Linked DNA regions of Bdellovibrio bacteriovorus. The protein of the gene in region 1 interacts with the protein of each later gene in a pairwise test. Links are inferred from orthologs where the notes say so. Each region holds a gene or a part of one and is shown in the gene's direction. Other genes may lie near its edges.

Region 1 (9,285 bases):
TTTTAATCTCCAACGCAAGATATCTAGGATTTGCGTCAGGCGCACGGCAGGAGAGGTAGGATGAAGATGTGTGTTTAAGAAAAAGAAATCTTCATCGATACCGAAAAATCCGGCACGAACGACGTGATAGGCTTTTTTGACATTAAAGGCGACACGCACTGAATCCAGAACGCCGCCCTCATTATTGACTTGGAAGTCTTCAGTCTGACTCCCCTTGACGTCCGCCATGAAAAGCGACATCAAACCGATGCGGGATTTTTTGTTGGGAGCGCTGATTTCGTATTGGCGATGCAAATTGTTTTCGATTTGTTGAATATGGCCTTCATTCCAAACTTCTTGTAAATGAACCACGTCACATTTAGGGATGGATTGAAGAAAGCCTGTCATGCGTTCCGTGCGCTCTTCGACCTTGGAAGCATAGATCGGACCGTAAGCATTGAAGTTTTGCAGGCAGAATCGCGGAGGATTCGGATCGGCAGAAAAGTACATTTCCGCACGCGCACTTTGAGCACCTAAAACAAGCAAACCCAGAGTTAACATCTTTGAAAGAGTCATCACGTTCCTCGCAGACAAAAAGTCTTATGGTCCTTTATTCAAGTTCCATACAAAGGCGAGCAGCTTTTTAATTTGAAAGCGGCTGTCTAACTTTGAGACAGGGCGACTAATTGGCAGATTTCTTCGCGGAAAACGCAAGCTTCCTTAGGGAAGGATAAGACTGTGCCCAGAAGTTAAAAATTCTATTTTCACCTGTTCCAGGAAACTCTGCGAAGGAAGCCTTTTCCCCACCCACGAATCCACCTCTTTGAAGAAATCCTCAGAGGTTTTTTGCGACGCAGATTTCAATAGTTTAAAGCCTTCATGGCGATAGTCGTCTTGATTGATGCCGTTCTTGCTATCATGTTTCCAAATGAAGTTTATTTTTAAAAGTTCAAACTTACCGTCGAGAGGTAAAGACTCAAGATAGTGAGCGTAAGAAAATCGAGCCTGCAGCAAAGTTTGCGTCGTATCCCAAGAAAAACTCCAGTGGCGTTCCTCTCGGAAGTTCAAGCTATAGAGTTTTACTTGAGCCGCATCGGCTTTTTGGGAAAGAAAATTTCTGGACTCCGCAAGAAGGGAGGCCCATGTCGGATTCAGAATTTCTGTTTCAGCCATCCAGGTTTTGGACTCTAAATGACTTTTCAGTTCACCTAGCCACTTATCAACCAAAACCAAATCTGCTGACATGCCAGAAAGCGGATCTATCGGCGCTTGAAATCCCGCGGACACATAAAACAAGAAACCCCGTCGTGCTGACAGGGCTCCTTCGATAACTATGCTTATTGGAATTTCACGAACAAAGCTGAGCATTAGTTCAACTGCAAAGCTTGTGTGTTCATAGTCACGTGAGACTTAGAACGGAATTGGTTCACCCAGGCTTCAAACATACCGTCACCGCGGCGTTTTTGCAGCATTTCTGGAGCCATTGGCTCAAGGGCAGAAACTTGTTCTACTTTTGTCTCTTTTAGTTTCAATACGTACTTCGCGTTGCCATCACGAACCAGGCGTTTCAACAAAGGCTCTGTCTTCTTAAGTTCAAAAACGGCCTCTGTCGCTACAGAGCTTGTGATTTTTGGGAAGGTTTCAGCACTGAGTTCAACAAATCCTGTTTCTTCCCAAGTCGCTTTCAACTCTTTAAGTTGCGCATTCACTGCCGCTTCGTCGCCTTTCGCCAAGGCTTCGTCCAAGGCTTTTACGGCTGCATCAGCTTTTTCTTTAGAAAGAGCTTTTGTCGCCGCCTCAGAATCTACGCGAGCAAACAAGACATTGATTTTTTGAGATTTCAACTCTTGGATCTTTTTAAGTTCTACAGCGGTTGGTTTTGCAGCCAACTCAAACATCTGACGCGTGCGCACGTTTGCGATATCTTTACGCACTTTGTTTTCGAAATCGCCCGGAGTCGAACGAGTGGACTCAAGGTAACGGCTGTAGAATTCACGTTGGAACTGACCATTTTGTTGGAAGAATGGAATATCCTTCACGATGAAGTTCGCTACTTCCGCGTCTGTTGTCAGAATGCCATTTTTCTGTGCAGCTTGAGACACAAGCTCCATGCGCACTAGGTTTTCCAAAGCTTGCTGACGAAGCAGTTGACGCTGAGAGCTAAAATCCATCTGACTGCCGAAGAGGTTTTGGTAGTACTGCTGAATGCGGTTTTCCTCTTGCTGGAAGTCAGCAACAGAGATCAGGCTGTTGTTCACACGCGCTACTGATCCGACACCTGCGCCCATAGGGCCCGGCAATCCGAAAAACACGAATACCAGAATGATCGCGCCGAAGAGAATGATAGCTGTCACACTCTTACCAGAGAGTTTTCTCTTCATTTTATCAGCCATATTTTCGCTCATAACTTTTATCCTTCCTTAAACATCTTTTGAGAGCGGTTCCATTACCCAACGAATTTTGCATTTTTTCAAGGGGAAATTGTTGAAATAATTGGTTCTTTTGACTAGCGTTTGAATATTACCACGAGGACGCACTTTCAGAAATCGCGGTAACCATACACAGCATAGAGGGGAACCTTTGAACTTTTTCAACTTTGATCTCAAGAAACTTGTGATGATCGGGATTGTTTTGGCTTTGCCACTGATCTCTATCAACATGCAGCAAAGACCTCAGGAATCAAACTGGCTTTCGAAACCATTTACGATGTTGGCTAGCGCCGTGTCGGAAACTTTTTACGGCTTCAGTCATGGTGTCACTGATACAACCGCCATGTACGTCAATCTTATCAATATCAAAAAACACAGTGAAGAATTGAAAAGCACGAACAACGAGTTGCAAGCGCGTTTAGAAAAAATGAACGAACTTCTGCTCGAGAACGATCGTCTTCGCGGTTTGCTGACATTTAAAGAGCAAACGAAAATGAGCTTGATGGCGGCCCAAGTGATTGGTCGCGACTTGGTTATCGATCACAACACGGTCACCATCAACAAGGGAACTAACGACGGATTGAAAGCGGGTCAAGCCGTCATCACCACCGGTGGTGTTCTAGGTTACATCTTTAAACCAGAGCCTTTCACTTCTCACGTCATGTTGATCACTGATCGTTACGCGGTTGTGGATGGCTTGATTCAAAGAACACGCGCACGCGGTATCGTCGAAGGTAAAAGCCAATACACTAGCACCTTGCAGTTGAAATACGTAGAGCGCACTGAAGACGTACAAGAAGGCGACATGGTCGTCACGGGTGGCTTAGATAATATCTTCCCAAAAGGTTTCCCGGTGGCGATTGTTGAATCCGTCGAAAAGAAAACTTTCAGTGTGAGTTTGAAAGTGGATCTGCGTCCAGTTGTCGACCCTTATAAGGTCGAAGAGGTTTTTGTCGTTCTTTCTGCCGCGGCTGAAGATTTCGGAGACAAGTACGCTCCTCAAGCCGCCACCGAAGGCGAAACGGCTGAGCCTAATGCGGCAACGGCAGCTCCAGCAGCAAGCCCTGCGGCGACAGCAAAACCGACGCCCGCTGCAAGTCCGGCAGTAAAACCCGCAGCAACGCCTGCGGTGAAACCTTCTGTGGCGGCAACTCCGGCACAAGCTCCGAAAAAGCCAGAGGAGAAACCACAGTGAAGATCCGCTGGAATGCTATTCTGAATTTTCTCGTATTATTTGCGGTTTTAATTTTGGTAGCGGGATTACAAACAACTTTCTGGTTTGAACTTTTTGGGAATGTCCCTTCCCCTCTACTTTGGTTGAACTTGATCGTATATGTGATCCTTTATCGCAAACCGTTCCCGGCCATCCTCACCGTTTACGCGATGGGCTTCATTTTGCTGTCGTTCACAGCAATGCCTTTAAAGATGATGTGGATTAGTTCCGTCATCCTCTTCACTTTGGTCTATGCCATCAAAACACGCGTCTTTTGGAGTGGCTCCGGATACTATACAATCATGTGCGGATTCTCAGCCGTCGCCTATCACCTGATTTACTTCTTCTCTTCGATGGTGTTAGAAAAAAATCCTGCGAGTTTCGAGATTGTTGATCGCTTGGTACAGATTGTTCTTACTCCTTCATTTGCCTTTCCGATGTACTGGATCTTAGCAAAAATCGACAAGATCACTCAGGATGAATTGATGCACGAGCCTGGGGGATTGGAGTTATGAGTACTTACGTAAGTAATCCGGATGAGGCAAAAGAGTACCACAGCCGGTATAAAATCTTTTACATCGCTATTGCGTTTGCTCTGACTATTTTCTCGATCCGCTTGTGGTATTTGCAAGTGATCTCAGGAAATGAGTTGCGTGAGTTCTCGGAAAAAAATCGTATCAAACAGAACAAGATCACCGCTCCCCGCGGATTGATGTTGGACCGTGACGGAAAAGTTCTGGTGGAAAACCTGCCAGGCTTTGAAGCGATTCTTTCTCCTCAATATATTGAGAACCTGGAAGAGCTTTCTAAAACTGTCGGCCCCGTGCTAGGCATGGAGCCTGACAAAGTCGTTTTGAAAGTGACAAAAAGCCGTCGTCAAAACGGACCGTTTGCACAAATTCGTTTGAAAGAAAACTTAAGCCGCGAAGAAGTCTTCCGTCTTAAACGCATGCGTTTGGATACGCCGGGCCTTGAGATCCGCGAATCCATCGTGCGCTACTACCCTCTTAAAGATAATGGCGCACAACTTTTCGGCTACGTCGGTGAGATCTCTAAACGTCAGCTTCCCGTTTTGAACGAGCTTTACAAAGGCACGCTGCTCTTTGAACAAGGTGATATCATCGGTAAGAGTGGTTTGGAAGAGACCCTGGAAAAAGACATTCGCGGCGCAGATGGTGTCAGCTTTATTCAAGTCGATGCCCACGGACGTGAAACTGTCACCCAGACTCCGAATATTTACGGTGAACAAATCAAAGACTTGATTCCGGTTCACGGTAATAACGCTGTCCTGACTATTGACCGCGATATTCAAGAAGCCGCTTTCAAATCTTTCATGGCTTTGAATCGTATCGGTGCGGTCGTCGCGATGAGAACCAATGGCGAAATTTTGGCGTGGGTCAGCACTCCGTCTTTTGATCCGAATGAGTTCTCGACAGGGATTTCGGCTCAGACTTGGTCGCGTTTGATCAACGATCCGTTTAAACCCTTACGTAACAAAGTTATTCAAGATCACAACTCTCCAGGTTCGACATTTAAGCCTTTGGTGGCGGTGCCGGCACTTCAAGAAAAAGTGATCACTCCGACAACGATCGTGAGCGCACCGGGTGTATTCTACTTTGGACGCCGTCCTTACCATGACCACTTAAAAGGCGGTCATGGTAACATCACGGTGTATGAAGCTCTGGAAAGATCTTCGAACGTCTTCTTCTATAAGATGGGTATCGCGCTGGGCGTAGACAAAATGTATGACTACATCAGCCTTTTAGGTATCGGTCAAAAAACTGGCATTGAACTTTCTCGTGAAGTGTCTGGAACTATGCCGAACTCTGCGTGGAAAAAAGCCACGGTCGGTGAAGAATGGCAACCGGGTGAAAACTTAAGTACCGCGATCGGACAAGGTTTCGTGAATGTGACACCTTTGTCGATGGCGATTGCTTACAACTCAATCGGCACTGAAGGAAAAGTTGTTAAGCCATTCTTAGTTCGTAAGATCATCGATCAGGATGGAAAAGTCTTGCGCGAAAATTTCCCCCAAGTGGTGCGCGATCTTCAACAAACTCAGCCAAATGGCGTGCATATTTCTCCAGAGACTTTCAAAGTCGTGAAAGAAGGTATGCGTCGCGTGGCCAACGGTGATCGCGGAACGGCGAAACACTGGAAAGTTCCGGGCGTGCAGATGGCTGGTAAAACAGGCACGGCGCAGGTCATGGGCTTTTCGGCAGATCAAATCTATGCAAAGTGCGAAAGCCGCCCGATTCACATGCGCCATCATGGTTGGTTCGTAGCGTTCGCTCCGGCAGACAATCCAGAAATTACGATTGCCGCTTTAGCAGAACACTCTTGTCACGGAAGTACGGGAGCGGCTCCGATTGTTCGCGATATCGTGCAAGCTTACTTTGAAAAATATCATCCTGAGGTGATTGAAGCCGCGCTGAAAGCCAAAGGGCAAAAACGCGCCACAGCTCCAACCGGCCCCATCCCTGAACCTGCAGAAGGAGAATAAGGGTGTTTACGTCGTTACACGTTGAAGAGAGAACTCTCTTCAAAAAATTAGATATCAACTTAATCATCGTCATCTTGGCGTTGAATGTGATCGGCCTTATCAACCTGTACAGTGCGACCCATGGCCCCACGACGGTAGACGTGGCCTCGCTGTTCATCTCGCAAATCATGTGGTTGGCGGTAGGTTGGACTGTGTTCTTGGTCGTGACATTATTAGATTATTCCGTCGTCAGCAGGATCGCGCTGGTCGTTTACGTATTCAATCTTGGAGCCATCCTCTATGTAACCTTCTTCGGTAAAGTCGCCTTAGGAGCTCAACGTTGGATTGACCTTGGATTCTTCCGCTATCAGCCTTCAGAAACCATGAAGTTAGCATTGATCATGTTGATGGCCAAAATCCTAGCTACCAGAAACACTCATGGCCCCGGCATGGGACTGAAAGAGTTGATCGGACCTTTGATAGCCCTTTTAATCCCGTTCGGCTTGGTCGTTGAACAACCTGACTTAGGAACCGCGATGATGCTAGCCGCGATCGGCGGATCGATGCTGATCTTTGCAAAAATCAGAAAGAGCATCCTAGCCACAATCATCGTCCTAGGAATCATTGCCTTGCCTATCGCATGGAAGTTCGTCCTGCACGACTACCAAAAAAATCGTATCTTCACATTCCTGTCTCCAGCCAGTGACCCCAGAGGAACAGGATACAACAGCATCCAATCCAAAATCGCCGTAGGCTCCGGCCGCTTCTTCGGAAAAGGCTTCATGAAAGGAACTCAATCCCAACTAGAATTCCTTCCTGAACGTCACACCGATTTCATTTACTCAGTACTAAGCGAAGAACACGGCTTCGTAGGAAGTATCGCCGTCATAGGCCTCTTCGCCTTCCTCTTCATAACAGGAATAAGAATAGCAACAAACGCCCGCGACAAATTCGGCGCCCTCTTAACCGTCGGCGTCCTGTGCTACATCTTCTGGCACATGTTCGTAAACATAGGAATGGTCATAGGCCTCCTCCCCATCGTAGGCGTCCCCTTACCACTCCTCAGCTACGGAGGCTCCTCCATGCTAACCACAATGGCCGGCCTAGGAATAGTCAGCAGCGTAGCCTACCGAAGATATCTATTCTAAAAAGAAAACAAAAAAGCCCTTCAACAGAAGGGCTTTTTTTATTTCCAAAACGAACCGCGCTGAACAACAAAAAACATCTTCCGTTTTCATCTCAACATCTCCGTTAAGCCTTTCAACATCGACCACCCTAGCTTTCATTTTTCCAATTCCAAGAACACGAATTAAAATTCGTTCAAGCTTCAAATCCACAACCAATAAAAACGCGCTGACCAACTAGTCAAATAAGCAATCTCAATCAAACAATCTTCAAGAGCTTTCGAAGCGATGACATTTGCATCAGCACAGCTTTGGGTTGTGGGAGGGGCTTGCTGGATGTCGTCCGAAGCGAGGCCTTCGCCGGCGCAGGATGCGCGAACCGCACAAAGTGCGGCGGCGATTGAGCCCGGATGGCGTGCCTCGCGAAGAGACGATAGCCAGCAAGCCCCTCCCACAACCCAAAGCCGTCGCCCGAAGCGAACCCCACGGCAAACGAAGCGTCTCACCAAGAACGCCTCGAAAAGAGAATTCGTCCTAGAACGACTAACCAATGATCAGACACCGTCAACACATTGGTTGACACCCCTCTAAGCCAGCTCAAACCAATCAACTCTAATAGGTGCTTCATTCTAAGAACCCAAGAAAAACAAAAGCTTACACCGACGGCATGACCCTTGAACTTACCTACTTACATCAGGAGGTAGCGGTTATGAAAACGAAACATCTCAATACAGGAAAAGTGATAGCAGCCGCAACGCTCACGTTGGTTCTTTTTAATAACTTCGATTTCGTTCAATGGCCTGCCGTGAACAAGATCGGTATCGAAAGCGTGAATGAAGCTTCTCGCATTTCGCACGCGAAAGAACTTTTAGGTTCAGACTATAAAGGTAGCAGCGCTCAAAAAGTAGAAGGCACTGCGACTTTAAATGAAATGATTTACGATAAAGTGCAAAGCTCTTTGGCTCCGCGCTGGAAAGGCCAAGCACGCAATATCTCTCGCACTGTTATTACTGAAGCAGCGAAACACAATTTAGACCCTGTGTTTGTTCTGGCAGTGATCAAAACAGAAAGTAAATTTAATCCGTTGGCTTTGGGTCGCTTTGGTGAAATCGGTTTGATGCAAATCAAACCGGATACAGCAGAGTGGATTGCGAAAAAGTTCAAACTTCCTTGGAATGGCAAGAAGACATTGGAAAATCCTTCTGCCAACATCCGCATCGGTCTGGCTTACATGAGCTACCTTCGTGGAAAGTTTGACAAAAAAGCGGTTAAATACGTGAGCGCCTATAACATGGGACCACTGAATGTACGCCGTCTTCTTGCGAAAAACATGAAGCCTGCAGAATACAACTCTCGCGTGATGAAAAACTACGGCGAGATCTATGCAAAGCTTTCTAATAGCGCAAACATGGTTGTCGCATCCAACTAATGTTCTAACTTAGGAGAGAAAAGCGGTTTTCTCTCCTAATACTTTTTGAAAATTTCCATTTTTCATACGCACCAATTAAGTACGGAAACATTAAATTTAAGTACGTATCAAATTCACTCTTCAAAGAAAATTAGGATCTCCCGAAAAGTTTCTATCTGCACATTTTGGGGGAATTTCATGAAGTATCAGTACTATCTGTTCAACCCGCGCATCTTGACTGACGAAACAGCGAAACTCACCAATCAGGTATATGAAACTTGGAAACAAGTTTATGACGGAATCTTTGAGTCTTTGCACACGGATGACTTCTATCGCAATGAGGTCATCACCTGCCTAAAAGATATGGAAACGGACGAGGTCTTAGCCTTCCATATGTACAGCGTGTTCGACGATCGCGCGAGCTCGCACTTAGAACATCGATATATGGAGCCCTTCACGCCTGAACTTGTTAAAAAGTTTCAGGCCGAAGGAGCCCACACCTATATGTCGCTGGAGTACTTGGGAGTGAACACCTCCTATCAACTCAGCAAGCCGGGCTTTAAAGTCGCTGACATCATTAGCGCCTTAAGTATGAAAGCTTTTGAGGCCTCACCATGGGATGGCCTGCTCGCCGTCGCCCGCATGGATTA
Region 2 (9,488 bases), on another replicon or contig:
AGGCATTCCTCCAGCCATCAAAGTATCAATAATCGTCGAGTGTTGACGACGCAGAGCCAATTTTATGGCCTCTTCAGTTTGACTGGATCCCATTCGTAGCACGGAATCGTAAGGTGTTTTGATAGTTTTCATCACGGCGCCGTTGCAGAAAATACGGCTGACTAAATAGGGGTTCTGCAAGCCCCAATCTTCCGTTTGCACATGATATTTCTGTCCACGCACGGTGATGTCTGAATTAAAACCTTTTTGCACTTCTACAAACCTCGGCCAAGAAGTTAACAGAAATTCTTCGCGTACTCATCAAATTTTTCTTGGTGTCATTGTGAATTGAAACTAAAGTGATGTCTAAATCGAAGGGAATTTACAATGAATGCAGTACGTTTCACGCTCGCAAGTTTGGCATTATTATTTTCTGTTTCTGTGATGGCGCAAGAAAATCCGCCACCACCTTGGAAAGGCGAAGCAGAGGCTGGTGCGATTGTCGTCAGTGGCAACAACGATTCTGAAAGCTACAACGCAAAAGCAAAAACAGAATACACCGTAGATAAAAATCTTTATGCCGCTTTTGGTCGATACCTGAAAACAAATTCTTTAGGTGTTGAAAGTGCCCGCAACTGGGAAATCGGCGTTCGTTTTGAGCATCAGTTGACGGACTATCTCAGCCTTTACGTCGGACAAAAATCAGAAAGTGACATCTTTAACGGTTACTTACAAAGGGACTCAACAGACGCCGGTCTTAAATACTTCCTTATCAAAGCCGACGAGATGACTTGGACATTTGAGGCCGGTTATCGTTACCAAAAAACTCTTCCAACTGTTGGTGGCGTCACACATGACAACTTGGGCCGCGCTTACACTGAATTCAATAAGGCCTTGGATAAAACTCTATCATTCAAATACTGGGTGGAATATCTACCGAACTTCACTGATTCAGACGCTTACTTGGCAAACACAGAAGCTTCTTTGAACATTATGTTAAATTCCATCTTCTCTTTGAAGTTGGCTTACTTACTACAATATCAAAATGTGCCGCCAGCAGGTGGAAAGTACACAACGACAACAACGACAATGAACCTTGTCGCAAAATTCTAACCAAGGACTCGACAGATGTTTAAAGAGTTTAAAGCCTTTATCATGAGAGGAAACGTTCTGGATCTGGCAGTCGGTATTATTATCGGCGCCGCTTTCGGAAAGATCGTTTCATCGTTTGTTTCAGACATTCTGACTCCGGTGATTAGTATCGGTGCAGGAAAAGTGGATTTTTCAAATCTGTTCTTGGCCTTGAATGGTCAACAGTACGGCACTTTAGAAGAAGCGAAAAAAGCCGGCGTTGCCACTATCAACTATGGCTTATTCATGAACGTCGTTTTGGACTTTTTAATTGTCGCCTTTGCAATCTTTTTGATTGTTCGTGTGGCGAATCGTCTAAAAAAAGAAGATGCTCCACCACCGCCGAATAGCAAGGAGTGTCCGGAGTGCCTTTCCAATATTCCACTTAAAGCCCGTAAGTGCGCACAATGTGGAAGCGCTCAGGCCGTCTAATATATAAGATAAATTCTTCGGTGCTTTGTCAGATCCAATCTAATAAAGCACCGCTCTAACATCTCAATTTGAGACGTAAACCTTTTGTTCATCCCTGCCGATAATTGGTACTGGTATTGCACCACCTATTTTCATCGGGGAGGAATCAAATGAATAAGATTTCAAGCACAACAGATAGAACAGTTGTCAAAATCTTTATCAACATCATTGCCACCGCATCTTTGCTTTCCTCTGTAGCTTCGGCTCAGAATACTGGCAGTGGAAATAATAACAATCAGAACAACAACAATAATAATAACTCGCAGGGGCAGCAACAGCAGCAGGTTCAAACGACAGGCTATCCTTACGTAGCGCCAAGTTATAATGAGTGTCGCGATGCTCGTGATAAGATGGATAGAGCTGAGGAAAAAATCGGTGAAGCTTGTAAAAAGGCGGGCTTAGGGTCTGCAAAAGACTGTATTTCTAAGGCGAAGTCTTGTGGCGCATCTTCAGGTGAAGATTCATTCGATACAACGGCGGCTTTTGCTACAGTACTAGGTCTTTCATCAACAGCGGCATCAGGACTTCAAAATATCAGTAAGGCCTGCCCTCAGATGAATGGTCGCGACTATTTCACTGAAAAGAACAACATCCAAAAAGAGATTAAAGACACTGAAAAAGAGTTGGCGGAGCTGAATGATGATAAAGCTCAAATCCAAGAAGACTATCAAAAAGAGATGGATAAGATCCAAGAGACTTTAACAAAAGCTCAAGAGGACTATAAAGCCAAATCACTTGAAATTGACTCTAAAGAGCGCGAGCGTATTGCGGAATTTAATAACAGTCAGAACCAAGCCAAAGAAGAGATGCGCAAAAAAGGTGCGGATATCTTAAAGTTGCGTGGTCAGGTGACTCAATCCCAACGCGATAAAGCTTTGAAGCTGATCGCGATGACAGATGCTTCCGGGAAACGCGCTTGTATGAAGGCCGTGACTGAAGCTAAGAAATCTTACGAAAGCGTTTCGGCAAGCACGAGCTCAAACCACATCGCTCAGGCAAAGAAGAAACGTCAAGAATTGATCAACATCTATAATGACTGTATGGATGCTTTTGACCAACAACGTATCGCTTTGAATGAGTCTAAGAAGCAAGAGCAAGATGAATTGAATCGCCAAATCGCCGATCTTCAATCTAGCTATGATGAAATTCAAAACAGCTTGAACCTCGCTTCTTCTCAACTTGAAGAGATGAAACAATCTTCTTTGAAAGAAAAATCAGATGCTCTGCAAAGTGTGATCGACTTAGGAACTCGTTCGCAAACTCAAATGCAAACGGCTTATACTAAAATGCAAGAAAACCTAAAAACTTTAGCTACGAAGCAAGCCAGCTTAACAGCAGCTTTGAATCGTGCAAATCAATCTTTGATGACTTTAGGCCCGGCTCCTAAGCGTAGCGCCGAGGACACTGCAGATGAGGCCTCAAGTGAGATTTCATCACAGATCAATATCATTTCGAGCATCCAAAGAAACTTCCCGTCTTGCACGAACGAAGTGGCGACGTCTAAAGAGAAGTTGAAAAACTTAGGCGTGAAGTAACCCGTCTTCCGACTAGTCTAGTATCCCTAGACCCTCACGGGTCACACTGTTAGAATGGGGGCTTATTAAAGGAGCCCCCACTCGTGTTTAAAAAGATCGCCCTGTTTATTGTCGCGCTTGGCCTCATCGGAATTCTTAGCGCCTATCTAATTGTTAAATCCGTTCAATCAGGTCTTCCACAACTGATTACTGTCAAAGACTATCAGCCGCTCTTGGTGAGTCAGGTTTATGATCGTCACGGCAAAAAGATTGGCGAGTTCTTTCGCGAGCGAAGAACACTCATTCCTTACGATAAAATTCCTAAGCATGTCGTGAATTCCTTTCTGGCAGCGGAAGACGATCAGTTCTTTGAACACAAAGGGATCAATCCTCAAGCCATCTTCCGTGCTGCTTTAGCCAACTTACGTGCAGGTCGTTCCGTTCAAGGGGGATCGACGATCACACAACAGGTGGCAAAGACGCTTCTTTTGACGGACGAAAAAACTTTGACTCGTAAAGTTCGCGACATCCTTCTGGCGATCGAGATGGAAAAGAACTTAAGCAAAGAAGATATCCTGTTCCTTTATTTGAACCAAATTTACTTCGGACAAGGCGCTTACGGAATTGAACAAGCGGCTCAAACATACTTCCATAAGCCTGCGAGTAAATTGACTTTATCTGAAACTGCAATCCTTGCCGGCTTACCTAAAGCACCGAGTGCCTACAGCCCCGTTCGCAATCCGGTGCGTGCGAAAGAACGTCAAATTTACGTACTTCGTCGTATGGCCGAAGTCGGTTATGTGAAAAAAGAAGAATCCGAAGCGGCCATCAAAGAACCCGTGAAAGTTTTCGTTCGTGAAAATTACGAAGAGTATGCGCCGTTCTTTTTAGAAACAGTTCGTCAGCTTCTAGTGACTCAATTGGGTGAAGACATGGTGCTTGATAAAGGTCTTCGCATTCACACTAGCTTGGATCTAGAAAAACAATTGGCAGCTCAAGAATCAGTTCTTGCCGGCCTAAAGGGTTTAGATAAGCGTCAAGGTTATCGTGGTCCGATCAAAAACATCACTGATGCTGAAGATGTTGAAGAGTTCTTAAAAGAAACTCAGAAAAAATTAATTTCTGACTTCACTCCGGAAAGAACTATTCTGCCTGATGGGAAGTTCGCGGATATCGTTCCGCCTAAAGACACAAAAGAAGGACTGCTTCCGTCTTACATCAAGGTGAAAGACACTGTGCAAGGTGTAGTTCAAGATGTGAATGATGACACCGGTCTGGTGACGGTAAAGTTGCCTGAGGGTCAAGGTCTTATTGATATTGACTCGATGACTTGGGCTCGTAAGCCTGACACGGAAGTTCGCTATGATTTAGGCGCAATTAAAAAGCCGTCACAGGCTTTGAGTAAAGGTGACGTGATCTTAGTTAAAGTTGTCGCTGAAAAATTCTCTTCAAACCGTTTAGCAAATGCGAAGAAAAAACCTACGGCAGCACTTCCTGATTTCAATAAGTTTGTTGCGTTAGAATTAGATCAAGAACCCCTCGTAGAAGGCGCGTTGATTTCTTTTGACCAGGATTCTCAAGATGTGGTCGCGATGGTCGGCGGTTCTAGCTTTGCGAAAAGCGAATTCAACCGTGCAATTCAAGCCCCCCGCCAAACAGGTTCGGCGTTTAAGGCCATTGTCTATGCTTCGGCTTTAGAGAAAGGCTATACACCGGCAACTCCCATCATGGATGCGCCGATTGTCTTTGAAGAAGGTGGAACAGCGGATGATTCTGAAGGTCAAGGAGACCCAAAAGTGTGGAAACCTTCCAACCACTCGAAAAGTTTCGGTGGCGATATCATGTTCCGTAATGCCCTCGTGAAATCTTTGAACATCCCGACGGTGAAAATTATTGAAGACGTTGGTGTTCCTTGGGCGATGGATTATGCCAAACGCTTGGGAATCTATTCTCCTCTGAATCCAGACTTCACATTGGCACTGGGTTCAAGCAGCGTGACTTTATATGAAATGACAAAAGTCTTTGCTGAGTTCGGTCGCCTTGGAAAAAGAATTTCTCCGCTGTTGATTCACAAAGTGGAAGACGCTCAAGGTAAATCATTGTTAAACACTATGAGCCTGGACACTCGTTTTGAAAAAGAGATCAAAGCGATTAACGATGAATTCGAAACTCGTCGCAAGGCTTATATGGAGATCGTGAACGATCCAGCCAAAGTCGAAGAGCTTAAAAAGAAAGACCCTAAGCACGCGAAACTAGATGAAAGCATTTTCTTTCAAGATGCAGATCAGTTGATTCGTCCCACAACAGCTTACGTAATGACGACGCTGTTAAAAGGCGTCGTTGAAGATGCTGGCGGTACAGGTGGAAGAGCCCGCGCAGTCGGTCGTGAAGTCGCTGGAAAAACCGGCTCAACCAACAACTACTATGACGCGTGGTTTATCGGATACAGCCCACAAATCGCGACAGGTGTTTGGGTGGGTTTTGACAAAGAAAAGAGTATCGGTAAAGGCGAGGTCGGTGGACGTGCGGCGTTACCTATATGGGTAGATTACATGAAAGCCGCTCATGAGGGACTTCCTCAGATGACTTTCCCAGTTCCTGAAGGTATCGTATTTGCTAATATCGACGCTGACACCGGAAAACTGGCTTCAGCTTCTACTAAAAAAATTATTCGTCAGGCCTTTGTTGAAGGGACAGAACCAACTCTTTCTTCAAGCAAAGCGGAAGAAGCAACAGACTTTTACAAACAGGATCTCTCTGAATGAAAGATATTCACCTCTGGGGGGTGAAACAGAACAATCTAAAAAACATTGAGGTTAAAATTCCTGTCGGATCTATGACAGTGATTTGCGGCCCCAGTGGTTCAGGAAAGTCTTCGCTTGCCTTCGAAACTCTTTTTGCCGAAGGCCAGCGCCGCTTCATCGAAAGTATGTCGAACTATGCTCGACAGTTTTTGAATAAAGCGCCAAAGCCTGACATCGAAGGCATTAGCAATATTCCACCAGCTATTTCGATTGAGCAAAAAAACACGGTGAAGAGTTCGCGGTCTACTGTAGGTACAACGACCGAGATCATCGACTATCTTCGTCTGCTTTACGAAAAAATTGGGAAGTCTTACTGCCCGACTCATCACTGTCCGACTGAAAAAGAAAGTGTGACTGAAGCCACAGCGAAAACGATCAAAGAGTTTTCCGGCAAGCGCGGTTACATTTTAGTCGAGATCAGTGAAGACGGACGTGTTGCTGAAGGTAAAAAACTTCATTCTCTTCTTTTGCAAGATGGTTACTTGCGTATCTATATTCCGAAAGGAACAGATACGAAACCTGCTCCTGAAAAAGCCGCGACAAAAAAATCTGCCAAAAAAGTTTCAAAACGCGCGACACCTGAATTTGTGCCGGCGGCTCCCGTTGTTCCCAGCGGATTGACTCACGAAGAAATGGGAACTGTTGTTGAAATTGGTGATGCGACGGCCATAAAAAAAGGTCTTCCGAAAGAAACTTTCTATCTTGTTATTGATCGTATGAGCTTTAACGAAGATGAACGTGGGCGTATCGCGGACTCTTTAACTCAAGCTTACGAAGCAAGTATTAAGTACAATACGACAAACATCACTCGTCGCGCGACAATTTTGACTACTGAAGGTCAACGCTTGCAAGTGAGCGAAGAATCTTCTTGTCCTGTTTGTGGATACACTCCACCACCGCTAAGCTCTCGTCTTTTTAGTTTTAATTCTCCGATCGGGGCTTGCCCGACATGTAAGGGTTTTGGAAACACGCTGGATATTGATGAAGGCAAAGTGATTCCAAACCCAAATATGAGTTTGGCGCAAGGGGCTTTGAGTCCTTTCTGGATGCCTAGTGCAGCTCATGAAAAGAAACAGCTTCTTAGCTACTGTAAAAAAGCGAAGATTGATGTTCACACTCCGTGGAAGGATCTTCCCAAAGCGCAACGCGATACTATCTGGAATGGGAATAAAGAATTCTTCGGCGTGCGCGGTCTTTTTGAATACTTAGATCAGATTAAATATAAAATGCACGTGCGCGTGTTCATCTCGCGCTTTCGCAGTCCTTTCTTGTGTCCGACATGTAAAGGAGCGCGCCTTCGTCCTGAAGCTAACAACGTTTTAGTGGCGAATGCGAATATCAATGATCTTTCAACGATGACGATCGAAGACTTGCATCAGTTTTTCCAAAAACTAGAGGTGTCCGCTCATCATCAAGAACTTGCCGGCGAAGTCTTAAAACAAATTCGTTCACGTCTTGAATTCCTGATGCGCGTGGGAGTTCACTATCTTTCATTAAGTCGTGAAACTAGAACTCTTTCTGGTGGTGAATACCAGCGTTTGATTTTAGCCAATCAACTGGGTATGGGCTTATCGCAAGCCTTGTATGTCCTGGATGAACCGACCGTAGGCCTTCACCCTCGCGATAATGATCGTTTGATTTCTATTCTTAAGGACTTGAAAGAACTTGGTAACACATTAGTGATCGTTGAACACGATCATGATGTTATTAAATCCAGTGAACATATTATTGAAATGGGACCTGGTTCTGGTTACCTGGGTGGCGAGGTCGTTTACTCTGGTGCGACCGAAGACTTCTATGACTTTGAAAAGTCTGTTACGGTTCCTTATCTTAAACCAGATAAAAACAAAGCTCCACTTCGCGTGTCCCGCCCGGTGGATGTTGATTCCTATAAAGTGAAGCTCGAACTAAAAGGCGCGAAAGGTCACAACCTAAAAAACCTGGATGTGACGATTCCACTTAACCGCCTGGTAACAGTCACTGGCGTCAGTGGATCTGGTAAATCGACTTTAGTAACTAAGACGCTTTACCCTGCATTGGCGCGCGCTTTGGATTTAGAATATCTTCCGGCGCAAGAGTACGCAGGCCTTGAAGGCACAGAGCATATTAAGAACGTGCTTTTGATTGATCAATCTCCGATTGGTAAATCTGCGCGCAGCTCGCCGATCACTTATCTTAAAGCTTTTGATGCCATTCGTACAATCATGGCTGGCACGCAAGAAGCGCAAGCTCGTGGATATACTCCTGGAACATTCAGCTTGAATGTGGATGGAGGACGCTGTCCTGCTTGTAAAGGCACGGGTTATGAAGAGATCGATATGATGTTCATGGATAACGTTGTTATTCCGTGTGATGTCTGCGATAGCAAAAAATACCGCCCTGAAATTCTAGAAATTCAGTACAAAAATAAAAATATTCACGAAATCCTTTCGATGACCGTGAGTGAAGCTATGAATTTCTTCGTGGCTCACCCGAACATTCGTAAGCCTTTGAGTGTCCTTAAGGAAGTCGGCTTGGATTACCTTCAATTGGGCCAGCCAGCGAACTCTTTAAGTGGTGGGGAATCTCAACGCTTGAAAGTTGCTAAAGAGCTTTCTCAGGTAAATCAGAAGGCAACGCTCTACATTCTAGATGAGCCGACAACCGGGCTGCATTTCCGTGAAGTCGACCTTCTGATGAAGGTTCTAAGCAAACTCATTGAAACTGGCGGCAGCGTCGTCGTGGTTGAGCATAATTTGGATGTTATTCGTGGTTCTGATTATGTCATTGACCTGGGGCCTGAAGCGGGTAAAAAAGGCGGAAACATAGTGGCTGTGGGGTCTCCTGAGGACATCATGAAGACCAAGAAAAGTCTGACCGGCCAGTATTTAAAGCGCTATTTAGAAGACCAAAAAAGTCCTTAAAGTTGGAATAAGATGTTACCTGAGATTAAGAAGTTAGTTGCCGAGCTGAAACCGTACAAAAAAACAATCGCCATCGTGGCCGTCACAGGGATTGCGTACGCATTAGCAGCTGCTAAGTTTGCCTTCCTCACAAAGTCTTTGTTCGATGCTCTTTCTGGCTCAAAACATGATGAGATCATGAACTTAGTTCCGTTAGCACTAGGGCTAGCCTTAGTGATGGCGGTCGGTCGTTACTATCATATTTATCTTATGAATTACGTTGCTGAGTGCGTGGTGCAAAACATCCGTCAAAAGCTTCAGCAAAAATTCATGAGCTTAAATCTGTCTTTCCATAATAACTACCACGCAGGCTCCGGCGGCTTAATCAGCCGTATCCTGAATGACATCCGTACTATTCAGGATGGTTTGCGAGTTGTTGCCGATATTTTCTTGCATCCTCTTTTATTGATCGCGCTTATTACGAATCTATTCCGCATCGACTGGAAGTTGACGTTGGGAACAATGGTAGCGGTTCCTTTCATCGCGGCGATTTTGAAATCAATCTCTCGCAGTATGAGAAAATATATTCCACAGGAAAGAGACGCTTTGGAATATATGACTTCGACAATCAAGGAAAGCTTGGATGGGGTTCGTATCATTCAATCCTTCAACCTTGAAAAAGATATGGCTAAACGCCTTATCGATGA

The links.
Region 2: the proteins of mrdA (region 1) and AZI85_RS02020 interact in binary tests that used the Escherichia coli proteins (3 or more experiments, as listed by UniProt). The link is inferred for Bdellovibrio bacteriovorus from one-to-one orthologs.

Annotation. Positions count from the first base shown.
Region 1 is NZ_LUKF01000002.1:20,145-29,429, forward strand. The notes cover bases 3,629-6,628. They hold mrdA (penicillin-binding protein 2), read left to right. Parts: upstream 3,629-4,132; coding sequence 4,133-6,124; downstream 6,125-6,628. Other genes in these bases: AZI85_RS02935 (hypothetical protein), read left to right, coding at 3,629-4,136; rodA (rod shape-determining protein RodA), read left to right, coding at 6,127-6,628. Outside these bases: AZI85_RS02915 (endonuclease/exonuclease/phosphatase family protein), read right to left, coding at 1-555; AZI85_RS02920 (hypothetical protein), read right to left, coding at 700-1,275; AZI85_RS02925 (SurA N-terminal domain-containing protein), read right to left, coding at 1,347-2,384; rod shape-determining protein MreC, read left to right, coding at 2,560-3,603; more of AZI85_RS02935, read left to right, coding at 3,600-3,628; more of rodA, read left to right, coding at 6,629-7,251; AZI85_RS02960 (lytic transglycosylase domain-containing protein), read left to right, coding at 7,937-8,656; AZI85_RS02965 (hypothetical protein), read left to right, coding at 8,834-9,285. UniProt on the Escherichia coli protein: Catalyzes cross-linking of the peptidoglycan cell wall. Responsible for the determination of the rod shape of the cell. Is probably required for lateral peptidoglycan synthesis and maintenance of the correct diameter during lateral and centripetal growth.
Region 2 is NZ_LUKF01000001.1:394,553-404,040, forward strand. What follows is about bases 2,858-6,060. They hold AZI85_RS02020 (penicillin-binding protein 1A), read left to right. Parts: upstream 2,858-3,199; coding sequence 3,200-5,860; downstream 5,861-6,060. Other genes in these bases: AZI85_RS02015 (hypothetical protein), read left to right, coding at 2,858-3,116; uvrA (excinuclease ABC subunit UvrA), read left to right, coding at 5,857-6,060. Outside these bases: AZI85_RS02000 (hypothetical protein), read right to left, coding at 1-252; AZI85_RS02005 (DUF481 domain-containing protein), read left to right, coding at 367-1,092; large conductance mechanosensitive channel protein MscL, read left to right, coding at 1,108-1,542; more of AZI85_RS02015, read left to right, coding at 1,692-2,857; more of uvrA, read left to right, coding at 6,061-8,802; AZI85_RS02030 (ABC transporter ATP-binding protein), read left to right, coding at 8,815-9,488. UniProt on the Escherichia coli protein: Cell wall formation. Synthesis of cross-linked peptidoglycan from the lipid intermediates.